DNA from 2 places in the Paenibacillus sp. FSL H3-0286 genome. Region 2 is predicted to be linked to the other one. Evidence: a T-box and tRNA genes for the amino acid it is inferred to sense, from the RefSeq annotation. Region 2 holds a T-box; the other holds one or more tRNA genes.
The links. The T-box of region 2 lies ahead of metG (methionine--tRNA ligase). A T-box ahead of a tRNA ligase gene usually reads a tRNA of that ligase, here a tRNA-Met.
Positions count from the first base shown of each region.

Region 1 (7,411 bases), 1.1 Mb from region 2:
AGAACTGCGATCGGGACTGCGATCGGGACTGCGATCGGAACTGCGACTGGGGCTGCGATCGGAAGCAATTGAGAACCTCGTTTCGGTCGCCCTGCTCTCCATTGGACAATTTAGATGACTGCTAACAAAAACGGCGCTGCTTCAAAACCATTTCATGGTTTGGAGCAGTGCCGTTTTATGCTTTACTGAATGGTTTATGAACTCGCATACTAGATATGCTGGTTGTAGAGGTGAGACTACTGATTGTTCCTTTAAAAGCTGCTTCTCATTGTAATTTCTGCAACTAAATCTATGAAGAGCACGGCACTAACGAGCTAACGAATTAACGAATTAACGAACTAACCTCCTCCACCTCGAGCTATCGGACCCAGATGTCGCTATTTGCTGATTTTCAGCCTTAAGAGCATGGTTTCGGACTCCATGGACGCTAATGCCTAGAAAGAGGCTCACATGCGGTACTTTTTATGCCCATAGCGACTATGGAGTCCGTTAGAATTGCAAATGTGGAAAAAAACCGCTTTAAGGGTCAGCTGTGTCCGACAGGAGAAGCATCGTTCACGTAATTGTTATCGAATCAAATTTCAAAAGAACACAGGGTCTCTCTCCACTTCCGATTGCTACAAAAAAGGAACGCCCACCATGGACGCTCCTTGAATTTCTTATTAGTCTACTACACTCTAGCTAGTTACGCATTTACACTTTCTGTTTTACGATCCTGTCTTGCGTGTAATGTTTTCATCGCAAATCTTGCGATCGGCTGCGCAACCAACAGTTCAATCCAAAATGCTATTCCAAAGTTTCTCGGCCAGATGTGAAGGAAGTTTTTAAGTGGATCCAGGCTTATTTGTTTCGTCCCAACCCATGTGCCGATAATTGATAGTAAAATAGATAACACTGTGACATTCAATAAAGTATTCAACAGAATCCTTGCATTAAATCCATCGGTTTGTCCCATGAATTTCGGCATCACTTTTCCAACAATCGGTCCTGCAACTAATCTTACGGATAAAACTACGATCATCCACATAAACGGAATAACCTTTAGTGTATCTATATACACTTCCTTACTGAAGCCGCGTTCCAACCCCACAATAATAGGGGCAATAGTGTTAACTGAAATGATTGAAATAATGAGTAAAAATAGTATACCTTCTTTTCCGTTTCTGGGCAGTCTTGTGTCTCCATGCATGTTTGTCATCTCCGTGAATAATATTTCAGATGGCAGACGTATCATGAGACATATATTTTTGGCCCAATAAAAAAGACCAATATCTCTACACACTGATATTATAATTATAACATTTATTTAAAATGAATGTCAGACCTTCTATTTAAAATTCTTAAAATTCTCGCTGATAACGAATAGTTACCTGCATGCGCCTTACAAGAGCAGCAGTGGCAGAGAAGTCGTAAAAATCGTCAATTGCTGTTCAACTTATAATCAAGTTATCTTCAGATTTCTGAAAATTTATTTGTATTTCCCCACCTAATTAGACCTCTCAGTATTCATTTCCGCGATTTTTCTGATTCCCTTGTCCAAACACAATGAATCTCAATTCATATATATATAGCAAACTAATAAAGAGGTGAAGCTCATGGCAACAACAACAGGCATCATTACGAACACAGGGACTACCCCAGCATCCAACGTGCTCATTAATATCGATAATGACAACCTTAGTTTTTCATCTAACGTAGTCTATCACGTTTACGTATGGAATACCTTGGTTAGTAAAGGTTTAGTCTACTCCAACTCATTAAACGTTAATGCTAACACCAGCCAGTTTCTCGGTTTTAATATCGCAGGCAATTCAGCTTATGAAGTCCAATTTCTCGTAACTGGAAACGCACCGGCAGACACGATTATCACGGTATTCGGAACGGATTCGTCAGGAAACGTCATTCCCCATCAAAGAGTGCTGCAATCCGAACTTACTTTCATAGCTCAGCTGAACCCATAAGTACCGAAAACTCTCTGACGAAAGGAGCTTAGCATGGCTAATATTCAAATTTCGCCGAGCGCAAGCGTTCAGTTTGAGCCCACCATCGCGGTAAATTGGCTTAATCCTTCAGTTATGGTTGCCGTAGCTGTAGATCTTCGATTAGGCCCTCCTAATATAGGTTTATACAAATCTATTGACGCAGGTGCCACTTGGACAACAACGTTATTGCCGTTACCGACAGGATTTGCAGGCATCGAAGCACCACATATTGATTATATTTTCCCGACCACTTTCGTAGTATTAGCCCACGCCTTCGATTCAGACGGTCTCAGCGGGTCGATCGTTTCCTATACATCTGCCGACAATGCCTCTTCATTCGGACCTCCAGTCATCGTGAATCAAGGGTTTGGGCAGTTTGTAAATGATGATCAGGTGGTCGTTGTCACCGACAAAGCTGGATCAAGTCCCTTTTTTGGAAATGTATATACTGGTTATACGCATGATTACAACACACAATTCATACCGGGAAATACGATATTCTTCAATCGTTCCCTAGATAACGGTAGTACCTATTCCAGTCCCTCCCTGCTGTCTTCGGTCGAAGAATTCGAAGAATTCCCCGGTATAGCAATTACATTAAATGGGATTGTTATCGTGGGATGGATCAATCAGCCTCCCGGTAATACTGATCTTAAAATTCGCACATCCTCAGACGGTGGGGTCATTTTTACTCCTGAAACCATGGTCGCCAGCGTTGTAGTCCCACCAGATCCATTGCCGGGATATACATTTAGATGTCTGACATACCCTTCCCTCGCAGCAGATATTTCTAATGCACCGACGACGCGAGGGAATGTCTATGCTGTATGGCAAGATTTTCGAGAAGGTTATTCCGATATTTTTCTTGCCACTTCCACCAATTTTGGTGTGGATTGGGGGGCACCAATATCCATTACAGGTAGTCCGGTGGGCTCCCAAAACTTTTTCCCAGCCATCACCGTATCCCCTGCGGATGGTGCAATATTCGTTACCTATTACACTAATCGAGTCAACCCCCTCAACCTTGATGTTTATCTAGCAACCTCTAGAGATGGCGGTATGACGTATACAAACACCCGGATAACAACAACTTCCTTTGACGTCACCGGCATCCCCCTAATTGGGGACTACATCGGTAATGCCATCGTCCCCCAAACAGGCCGTCTAGTGAGCGTATGGACAGACACGCGGACCGGTACTGAGAACATCTGGTTTGGGGATAATCAATAAGCTATTAATCAACTTCTGATGATAAATTAAAAGGCTGTTAAGTTAGTATTCCATCTTCAATAAAGGATGCCGAGCGAATATGCGGCATCCTCTATTGCTTCTTATCAAAATTCAGCATTAACCTGTTCAAAGAAATCATCAATTTCAGCGTATTGGACATGCTTTTAATTCAATCAAAATCTACGGCGTATGGTGCTTGCTACTTAATAGTCTATATGTCATGACTGTCCCCTTTCCTCTACAAGAGTAGGGCAATTCCACAGAATACATACTTTTTACCGTTTTCCAGATGATCTGTGATAAAACCAGAGGATCTAATAACGCCGTGACCAAAATGTGATCATTTTCTATTTTGTCGCTTTTCCAACTCTTCCACTTCTACTTACAAGGGAACCTACAGACAGCAAAAAACCCTTACAAAGTAAGGGTTTTTGATAAGTGGGCCCTGAGGGACTCGAACCCCCGACCAATCGGTTATGAGCCGACCGCTCTAACCAACTGAGCTAAGGGCCCGGATCTAAAAATATCCGAATGTACAATTGCTGTTGTAATAAAATTGGTTGCGGGGGCAGGATTTGAACCTGCGACCTTCGGGTTATGAGCCCGACGAGCTACCGGGCTGCTCCACCCCGCGTCAGAAATAATATTCAAACAGCGACATTAAATAATATACAGTACAAATTGGGTCTACGTCAAGGATGAATTTGTAAAAGTTCTCAAGGCAAAAATCTAACCCCATATCTTCCTTTGCGGGATCGATAAATCTCCACAAAACTTGGGTCATGATAGCCATAAATCCAGCCATCTTGCTCCAGTCTTTTTGCCAAACAGCCTGCTTGAAATCTCGTTCTGAACAGTTTCGCGAAGTATATCCAATTCATGATGCCCTCTTCTCCTTTTCGCAAATTAATCTTACGCTGCTCTGAACTTATCATGCCCAAGTTCCACAAAATAAGCCACCGGAAATCCGGTGGCTGCTACATATTCCAAAACTCAATCCCCTATGGAGTCAAAATAATATGTGGGATCTTTTTCGAGCGTACCCAGCATCGTATTCCCTTGCTTCTCCCAAGCTTTAAGTGCACTCTCGACCGTTCTCTTGCCCTGATAAACTTCTGTGAACAGTTGACGCCCAACATCGTTAATACGGCTAATTCCAGGCTTCTGTGTTTGTAGGACGTTCATCAAAGGATCATTGGCTGGTAATGGTTTGAGCGTATAGAAGGACTCCAAATTTACTGAAGGTACCTGTGTGGTAATGTAATCCTTACGGGAAGTTAGTTCCCCGCGGGTATGGGCTTTAATTTTGGCTACTTCATTACTGTTGACGAACTTGATTAAATCCCACGCATCTTCCTTATTAGCAGCCATAGTGTTGATAGCCATCATATTACCTACCCAAGTACCTACAGCCACTCCTGGTTTCTCCTTAAAAGTAGGTACGGTAACGAAACCCCAATCGACAGGATTATAATTTTTGATCTTTGCTGCATTGCGGCTCACACCTGTAAGCTCATTAAGATAATCGTATTCTCCAATTACCATTGCAGCTTTTCCGGTAAGGAAAAGATCCCCTTGGACAGGACTATAGGAGCTCCGTTCTGTTTCTATAAAATCCATACCGTTTAACCCAGGTGTAATTTGCTTTTTCACCAATTGGCTGTAGGTCGTCCAAGCTTGACTCCACTGTGTTTGATTTACCTCCATCTTATGTCCCTTGTTGTCATACATAGCAAGCTCCAGCGGTGAGACATAGGTCTGCATATCCCAAAAAGGATCGCTCATATAACGGTTCATCGAAAAGCCATATATACGCTTATCTTTATTTGTCGATTTCTTGGTCACCTTTTCGGCCAGCGCGAACACTTCATCCCAAGTCATTCCATCTGTCGGATAACCTACACCAGCAGCATCAAAAATACCTTTGTTAAAATATAACGCACTCGACATAAAGGTCGGCGCTAACGCGTAAAGACTTCCTCCACCCAGCTCACGAACTCCACTTAGCATCGTAGGCGCCATATTGCTTAAATCATATTGATCTCGTACGATAAGCGGCTCCAGCGATTGCACCAGATTATGTTCCACCAAACTCTTAACCAATGTACTATCACCGACGATTACATCAACCGGCTGTGCACCGCCCATAATTGCTCGGATATTCTCCAGATTATCTGGGTTAACCTCTGGATACGTGCTGTCAAAACGAAGCTCATTCATATTAATGGCTGGAATAATCTCAAGTTTGATTTCAGGATGCTGCAATTCATACATATCTGTAAACTGCTGACGAAAAGAAGAATCGTCCTCTCCAGACCAGAGGCTGCCAATACGTAACACGCGCTGTTCTGCAGATGGCTTAGAAGCCTCCGCCCAAGCTGTATGCCTGCTTTCAGAAATTAAAGGCAATAGGAGTGCTGCACATATTCCAAAGCTTAACCAGCGCCGCCATAGCCTTCTATTATTATTTATATGATTCATTCTTGAACCCTCCCATAAAATACTCAATCCATCCACCTTATGAATAATTACCCATAATTCTAGTAACAGTATATAGCTTTATTCAGGAGGGGAAGTTACAGGCTGTTTAAAGTTATGCTACGATTTCTTCATATTATTTCTATAAAAAATGTTCCGCGAGTTTCCTGAGGAGACAGAAATGCCCTTCTGCGACAGGATAATTGCACTTTGTGCAACTATTACATCTGAGTGTGTTGTGCTTCTCCTTTTAATTGCACTATGTGCAGTTAAAAAACGTTATTAGGTGCTTTCGGCGGATCTCTGGTGGATGTAATTGCACAAAGTGCAACTATATCGCCAGATCCTCTAAGGAAGGTTAGTTTAAGTGCACAAACTGCAACTATTCGGCGTTTGAGACGACAGCGCAATGGAATCACCGGGTGTCAGAGCGTTCAGAGCGTAGAGCGACAGCGCATAACAGCAGAGTAGCAGAGTGCCAGAGCATAGAGCGACAGCGCATAGCAGCAGAGTTTCAGAATCCCGAGTTTCAGATCGCAATATACCAGAGCGACAGAGCACAGGTCAGCCAAGTGTCAGAACGTGAATATAAATGTAAATGTAGATGTGAAATGTGAATGCAAACACCAAAACCCTACTCTCCACTCTACTTTTCCTTTTACCAATACAGCATTTTCCTTCCATACTAACTAACCTACTGACTAACCTGCTACATTTCATGTGACCGGCACAAATTGCCCCTTCTGCGACAGGATAATTGCACTTTGTGCAACTATTACAGCTGAGTGTGTTGTGCTTCTCCTTTTAATTGCACTATGTGCAGTTAAAAAACGTTATTAGGTGCTTTCGGCGATTATCTGGTGGATGTAATTGCACAAAGTGCAACTATATCGCCAGATCCTTTAAGGAAGGTTAGTTTAAGTGCAAAAACTGCAACTATTCGGTGTTTGAGACGACAGCGCGATGGAATCACCGGGGCAGAGTATAGTATTCCAGAGTGTCAGAGCGTTCAGAGCGGAGAGCGATAACGCATAGCAGCAGAGTAGCAGAGTGTCAGAGCGGAGAGCGACAGCACATAGCAGCAGAGTAGCAGAGTGTCAGAGCGGAGAGCGACAGCACATAGCAGCAGAGTAGCAGAGTGTCAGAGCGGAGAGCGACAGCACATAGCAGCAGAGTAGCAGAGTGTCAGAGCGGAGAGCGACAGCACATAGCAGCAGAGTAGCAGAGTGTCAGAGCGGAGAGCGACAGCACATAGCAGCAGAGTAGCAGAGTGTCAGAGCGGAGAGCGACAGCACATAGCAGCAGAGTAGCAGAGTGTCAGAGCGGAGAGCGACAGCACATAGCAGCATAGCAGCAGAGTGTCAGAGCGTTCAGAGCGCAGAGCGTTAGCGCAGAGCAGCAGAGTATCAGAGTGTTCAGAGCCAGAGCATAGGGCGTTAGCGCATAACAGCAGAGTTTCAGAATCCCGAATGCCAGAGTTTACACCTGCCGCGGCTGGATCATTGCATCTTTTTGCAATAAATAGCAGCATACTTCATGCAACTACACAGCTGAGTGCGCTTTACGCTTTCCTTTTTATTACACTCAATGTAGTTAAAAAGAAAAGCCTCCCACCAAAAAGTGAGAGGCCCGTCCAAACTATAATCAGATATTTAGTTTAAACGCCAAATGCGGAAGGATCTTTTCTCCAAGATTTCAGCAGTTCCACATCTGTAGCTGCG
Region 1 is NZ_CP150285.1:5,382,804-5,390,214, forward strand. Features, by position in the region: gene MHB37_RS24160 (hypothetical protein) at 686-1,189, opposite strand; gene MHB37_RS24165 (hypothetical protein) at 1,596-1,961, shown strand; gene MHB37_RS24170 (sialidase family protein) at 1,995-3,212, shown strand; tRNA gene MHB37_RS24175 (tRNA-Ile) at 3,652-3,725, opposite strand; tRNA gene MHB37_RS24180 (tRNA-Met) at 3,770-3,846, opposite strand; gene MHB37_RS24185 (hypothetical protein) at 3,929-4,093, opposite strand; gene MHB37_RS24190 (ABC transporter substrate-binding protein) at 4,206-5,693, opposite strand; gene pyrE (orotate phosphoribosyltransferase) at 7,348-7,411, opposite strand, start outside.
Region 1: it has a tRNA-Met gene. The T-box ahead of metG (methionine--tRNA ligase) is inferred to sense a tRNA for this amino acid. The anticodon was not compared.

Region 2 (7,411 bases):
AGAAGTGGAAATCACAACCACTGCAATTTTTAATCCAAATGCTGTTTGCAAATCATTAGTTTATTCCCATCAGGGTCTTTTACTACAAACCATTTTTGATCTTGAATTTCGGTTACTATATTTACACCGAGCTCCTTTATATAGTTGAAAGAGGCTTGCAGATCATCGGTTATAAGCATAAGAGCAGGTGTTGTAATTGGAGGAGCCCCTTCAGGCTCTAAACCTCCCCACATGGGCATGGTGTCCAGAATGATCCCAGTGCTTCCTTGCATAGTTAACGGACATAAATGACCGTTTATAATCGAATGATCTGCTTCTTGGAGTCCTAGGACTTGGCAATACCAGTTACGGGCTTTTTCAATATCGTGTACGGGGATAAATACACTGCCAATCAAATTCTTAATGGGACTTGTTGCTGAAGAATTTACAATGGACTGTGCTTGTTCATGCATTTGAATCCCTCCAGAGAAGATGCTAGACCTTTATTTGTAATTTATGTATCTAATCTATTTAAAACATAGAATCATCCTATGTGCAAGTTGAATGTTATTTATCGATCAAATCCTAAATTTGTATGCAAAATACAGCTTTATTTAATGAAAGTCGCTGTAAATATTGACATTGAAAATGAGTTTATGTTATATAAAAAGAAGAATTAGCACTCATCTAAGAAGAGTGCTAATCACGATGTGCTGGATAAGAAGGTTATTTTGAAAGGAGATTTATTTATTCATGGCCAAAAAAGAGTTTAAAGCCGAATCGAAAAGATTGCTGGAAATGATGATTAACTCCATTTATACACAACGGGAAATATTCCTGCGTGAGCTGATTTCCAATGCAAGTGATGCGATTGATAAGATCTATTACAAAGCATTAGCTGATGAAGGCCTGGTCTTCAATAAAGAGGATTATTATATTAAAGTGACCGCCGATAAGGCGAACAGAACCTTGACGATTTCCGATACAGGTATCGGGATGACACAAGAGGAGCTGGAGAATAACTTAGGTACAATCGCGAAGAGTGGATCTCTTGCTTTTAAGAAAGAGAACGAAGCTAAAGATGGCCACAACATCATCGGGCAGTTCGGGGTGGGCTTCTACGCTGCGTTTATGGTGGCTGATGACGTTATAGTGATCAGTAAGGCATTAGGCAGTGACGAGGCCTTTAAATGGGAGTCTAAGGGCGCTGACGGCTATACCATCGAGACTGTCGAGAAGGATTCTGTCGGCACTGATGTGATTTTGAAGATTAAAGAGAATACGGAAGAAGATCAATATGATGAATATTTGGAAGAATACCGCCTGAAATCTATCATTAAAAAATACTCCGACTTCATCCGTTTCCCAATTAAAATGGACGTGAAGGAGCAAAAGCCAAAAGAAGACACGGAGAACGAGTTCGAAGAAGTTATTCAAGAACAAACCGTAAACAGCATGGTGCCTATCTGGCGCAAGAACAAAAGCGAGCTGACTACAGAAGATTATGATAACTTCTATGCAGAGAAACGTTACGGCTTCGATAAGCCGCTTAAACATATTCATATCAGTGCTGATGGTGCTGTAGTGTACAATGCAATCCTGTTCATCCCAGAAAATACGCCGTTTGACTATTACACAAAGGAATATGAAAAAGGTCTTGAGCTCTATTCCAACGGTGTGCTGATCATGAACAAATGTGCGGATCTGCTGCCTGATTACTTCAGCTTTGTAAAAGGTATGGTGGACTCAGAGGATCTGTCCTTGAACATTTCCAGAGAGATGCTCCAGCATGACCGTCAGCTGACTCTGATCGCTAAGAACATTAAGAACAAGGTGAAAAGCCAACTGCAAAGCCTGCTGAAGGATGAAAGAGAGAAATATGAGCAGTTCTATAATGCTTTTGGCAGACAGCTTAAGTTTGGTGTCTATAACGATTATGGGATGCACAAAGACACCCTTCAAGATTTGTTGATGTTCTATTCCTCTAAGGAGAAGAAGCTGGTTACGCTGGACGAATACGTCTCAAGAATGCCAGAAGATCAGAAGTATATCTACTATGCTTCCGGAGAGTCGATCGACAGAATCGAGAAGCTCCCGCAAACCGAGCTTGTATCGGATAAAGGGTATGAAATTCTCTACTTCACTGATGATATTGATGAATTTGCGATCAAGATGATTCAGTCTTATAAGGAAAAAGAATTTAAATCCGTATCCAGCGGAGATCTGGGGATCGAAGCCGACGAAGCGGACAAGCCAACGGAAGCGGAAGAGAACGAAAACAAGGAGCTTTTTGAAGCGATGAAGGACATCCTGTCCGGCAAAGTGAAAAATGTTAAAGCTTCCAAACGTTTAAAGACTCATCCGGTATGTCTCTCTGCCGAAGGTGAACTGACAATCGAGATGGAGAAAATCCTGAAATCGATGCCGAATGGCCAAGAGGTGCAAGCGGATAAGGTACTCGAAATCAACATCCATCACGAAGTGTTCCAGTCCTTGAAGGCGGCAGCAGAGAACGACAAAGAAAAGCTCGGTTTATATACGAACCTGCTGTACAACCAAGCCCTGTTGATCGAAGGTCTACAGGTTAGTGATCCTGTTCAATTCACCAATGATATTTGCAAAATCATGAAATAATATGAAGTACAGAGACCATCCAATTGTATTATGATTGGGTGGTCTTTTTATTTCAGCATTTCATTTTGTTGTGCGAAAAAGGTAGTAATCAATACCAGAGTCATTATTTGTGCAACCGCTGATCGAATAGATAATTTCATCTTGTGTGCTTTTTTTACTTGTGACTTCGGAGCAGGTATCGGTTCTGATTCCTGTGTTGCTTCCACCGAATGCATCATTAGAGGTATCGTAGCTATAATTAATCACGTTACCGTCAAACTTCAAATCCTTAAATATGGGATCGCCTTCATCTGTGTAACTTGTAACGCGTATATTGTCTGCTTTTTTGCTGGAGAGATTAGTTATAAATTTCTCGAATTTATCGAGGTTGTACACTTTTTCAAAAGAAACAATATCCCCTCTACTGATGGCTTCTTTGGAAGTATAGGGTTCACTTTTGGGAACAGAATTAACTTTATGATCGGAACAACCCCATACTCCTGCTAGTAAAAGAACAGAGAGTGTAAGCAAATTTACTTTTTTCACTGAGGGACCTCCTTGTAACGTATTTATATAAAAGACGGAGATTAACTGGAAAAGTTACAGAGAGCTTGATGTTTCACATTGACAATAAACAACAAATTGAGTATTATTTTCTCTAACTTGAATATGTAAAAGCAAAGAAGAGAAAGAGTACCACGGCAATTCTTTCAACAGAGAGCTCCGGTCGCTGAAAAGGAGTAAAGAAAACCCTTGGGAATATGGTCTCAGAGCTGCGCATCGAAACCTTATGGGTTGTAGGCTGCGCCGGAACCTGCATCCGTTACAGTGCTAGGGTATAAACGTTAATTAACGTCGTACCTGAAGAGGTAAATGTCATGAGGCATTTATAAAATTAGGTGGTAACACGTGAGTAGAACTCTCGTCCTTTGTGGATGGGAGTTTTTTTGTTGTCTAAAAAAAGGAGGAGAAGGTTAATGAGTAATGTGTTTATAGGTGGCGCTTGGCCGTATGCGAATGGATCTTTACATCTGGGGAGATTATCAAGTGTGTTGCCTGGGGATGTGCTGGCACGATATTTTCGCTCCAAAGGGGATAACGTATTATATGTATCAGGCAGTGATTGCCATGGCACACCCGTAGCAGTTCAGGCTGCGAATGAAGGGATTACGCCGGGAGCTTTTGCAAGCAGATATCATGAAGAGTTTCTGAAGTGTTTTGAACAGCTGGGATTTAGTTATGATCTATATACTCGAACGGATCAACAGCAGCATCATAAGGTTGTGCAAGCGTTGTTTACAAAGCTGCTAGAGAATGGTCATTTATATAAAAAAACCATTGCTCAATGCTACTGCGAGGTGGATCAGCGCTTTTTGCCAGACAGATATGTGGAAGGGACTTGTCCGGTATGTGATGAGCGGGCGCGAGGGGATCAATGTGATTATTGTTCTACGATTCTAGATCCTGCCGATTTGTTAGACAGAGTCTGCAAATTATGTGGGAATACACCAACAGAACGGCCGACAGAACATTATTATCTCAGCTTATCTAATTTTCAGTCTGAATTAACGGAATATGTAGAGGAAGCACAATTTTGGAGAGAAAACGCTATAAAACTGACCAAACGCTATTTACAAGAAGAGCTGCAGGACCGCGCGGTAACAAGAGACTTGTCTTGGGGTGTAGATGTTCCTGTGGCTGGATTTGAAGATAAAAAAATTTATGTTTGGATTGAGGCGGTAAGTGGTTATTTATCAGCCAGTAAGCAGTGGGCTGCACAGTCCGGAGGAAGCTGGGAGGATTTTTGGTTAGAGGAAAAAGGGGCGATTACCGCTTATTATGTGCATGGTAAAGACAATATTCCTTTTCACACTTTAATATGGCCGGCTGTGTTATTAGGAGCAGGAGGTCTGCATTTACCGGACAGGATTATATCTAGCGAATATTTAACCCTTGAAGGGCAGAAATTCTCCACTAGCCGAAATTGGGCGGTCTGGGTACCTGATATTTTAGAGCGGTATCAGCCAGATTCTATTCGTTATTTCTTAATTGCCAATGGACCTGAGAAGCGGGACACGGATTTTTCCTGGAGAGAGTTTATTTATAGCCATAATGGAGAGCTGCTTGGAGCATTTGGTAACTTAGTGAACCGTTCATTGGCTTTTGTAGAAAAGTTTTATGAAGGGAAAGTGCCAAATGGGCAATTAGATAAGGGGTGGAAAGACAATATCGACCTCTTGTATCTGGAATCAGGACGACTTATTGAGGCTGGGAATCTAAAAGATGCGCTGGAGTTTATTTTTTCTTATGTGCGCAAGGCAAACCAGTATTTCGATCTGCAAAAACCATGGATACAGATAAAAGAGGATCAGGTTTCTTGTGATTCTGCAATATACACATGTGTGCAAATTATTGCGAACTTAGCGAATTTGTTGCATCCGTTTCTGCCGTTCTCTTGTGACAAGATCAGGGGGTTCCTGTCGTTAGAACTACCGAATTGGCAGCCTTGTTTGGTGCCCCCTTACCAACAGGTTACTGATTTACAATTATTGTTTGAACGAATTGATATTAGCCGTATTAAAGAAGAAGAGGATAGGCTAGATCAGCAGCAAGTGAATAAATAGAGCTGGTATTTATCCATTCTTGAAGCTTTCAATAAACTTGGAAGCCAATGATGACAAGTATTTATCCTTAATCCAGACGGCGGCGACCCGCGTGCGTAGTGATTCACTACTGATTTCTTTATAGATCAAATTACGGTTACTCGTTAATTCGAAAGCGGATTTGGGGATGATTCCGATGCCAAGACCAGCGTTTGCCCAGAGCAGTGTTGTTCTAGCATCATCATTCATACAGAAAATCAGCGGATCAAAGCCGTTCTCAAGACATGTTTCCCGGATAAGCTGCTCAAAACGGCGGTAGATAATAAGCGGCCTATCCTTTAACTCACCGATCTCAATAAAGTTTTCATCCGTTTTCCAGTCATACTCAGGTGTCATTACGGCAATCATAGGTTCAGCTTGTGTGTAAAGACATTCTAAATTTGTACCATTAAAGGGTGTCCTAACAATCCCGACTTCGACAATACCTTTATTCAAGAGGTCAATGATTCTAAAGGTATTTCCTTCATGAATCTCAAACTTCACACCTTTATACGTTTTGTGAAACTCACATAGCCGATCTTGAAGCAACGTAGCTCCAGAGGAGGAAACTGTACCAATGGCTAGGGTTCCTTTTAAACCTTTGACAAAATCATTGAGCTCACGGGCAGTGGAATCTGCCAGCTCCAGAATTTGTTGGGCACGGTCCCGCAATATGGCTCCAGCTTCAGTGAGCTGCACGCTGCGTGGACCCCGTTCCACTAGCTTTACACCGAGTTCTTCCTCTAGGAGCTTTAGCTGCTGGCTCAGCGGAGGCTGGGCCATTTGCAGTTTTTTGGCTGCAGATGTAATCTGTCCTTCCTCAGCTATCGCCATAAAATATTTAAGTTGTCTAATATCCATATAAAAATCCTCCGAACTTGAGATATGCTAATCGTATGGGAACGATACGAATCCAATATTATTAATATGTGAGTAGATATGCCATAATCATAACTGTTCTTATACATATTTCAAGTGGTTAAATACTTCTTATGTTGGGTGTGGATGAATTTGTTCAAAATTGCAGTATATTTAAAGCCGTACAAAAAAGAAGCGATCATTGGACCGATCTTCAAACTGATGGAAGCGATTCTGGAGCTGATTTTGCCTACCATTGTCGCATTGATCATCAACAACGGGGTTGGCAATCATGACAGCGCCTATGTTTACCGCATGGGTGGCCTAATGGTGCTGATGTCACTGCTTGGCTTCGGCTGCTCCATGGTATGCCAATACTATGCAGCCCGGGCTTCACAGGGATTCGGTACGACACTACGCAATAAGATGTTTAGACATATCACATCTTTGTCGTATGCTGAGCTGGATACCTTAGGTACACCTACACTGATTAATCGGATTACCAATGACGTAAACCAGCTGCAAATTGCTGTGGCTATGCTAATTCGTCTAGTTATTCGTGCGCCGTTTATCTGCATCGGGGCTATCCTAATGTCCATGATTTTGGATTTTAGATTATCGCTGATTCTAATTGCGGCAACACCGGTTTTTGGCATTATTTTATATTTTATTATCACCCGTAGTGCTCCTTTGTACCGAAAATACCAGCAGAAGCTGGATGCCCTTGCGCTCGTACTGAGTGAGAATTTGTCGGGGATTCGAGTGATTCGTGCTTTTGCCAAAAGACGTACAGAAAAAGAACGTTTTGATGCTTCGTCCGATGATTTGACTACTACAGCGATCCGGGTTTCGCGGATTTCTGCTTTGCTTGGGCCGATGACTACACTTGTAGTAAATGCGGCGATCATTGCTATTTTGTGGGTAGGCGGAATTCATATCGATGGGGGCCGATTGTCTCAAGGGGAGATCATTGCCTTCATCAATTACATCACTCAAATCTTGCTGGCGCTGATAGTGGTCTCCAACTTGGTTATTATTTTTACAAAAGCCTCATCCTCAGCTAATCGTGTAAATGAAGTGCTGGGTGTTAAGGTCTCCGTGTCTGAGGAAGGAAATGCAGTGATTGCTGCCCCTGCCCCTGCTGCCCCTGCTATACAATTCGATCACGTATCCTTTGGGTATAATACGACAGGTGAATCGGCATTAGAGGATATATCTCTAGTAATTAATCGCGGAGAGACCGTGGGCCTGATTGGCAGTACGGGTTCAGGTAAGTCTACTTTTGTGAATTTGATCCCTCGTTTTTATGATGCGGTTCA
Region 2 is NZ_CP150285.1:4,278,842-4,286,252, reverse strand. Features, by position in the region: gene MHB37_RS19210 (LysR family transcriptional regulator) at 1-59, shown strand, start outside; gene MHB37_RS19205 (VOC family protein) at 30-452, opposite strand; gene htpG (molecular chaperone HtpG) at 733-2,613, shown strand; gene MHB37_RS19195 (DUF4362 domain-containing protein) at 2,674-3,138, opposite strand; T-box leader at 3,264-3,525, shown strand; gene metG (methionine--tRNA ligase) at 3,570-5,216, shown strand; gene MHB37_RS19185 (LysR family transcriptional regulator) at 5,226-6,095, opposite strand; gene MHB37_RS19180 (ABC transporter ATP-binding protein) at 6,246-7,411, shown strand, end outside.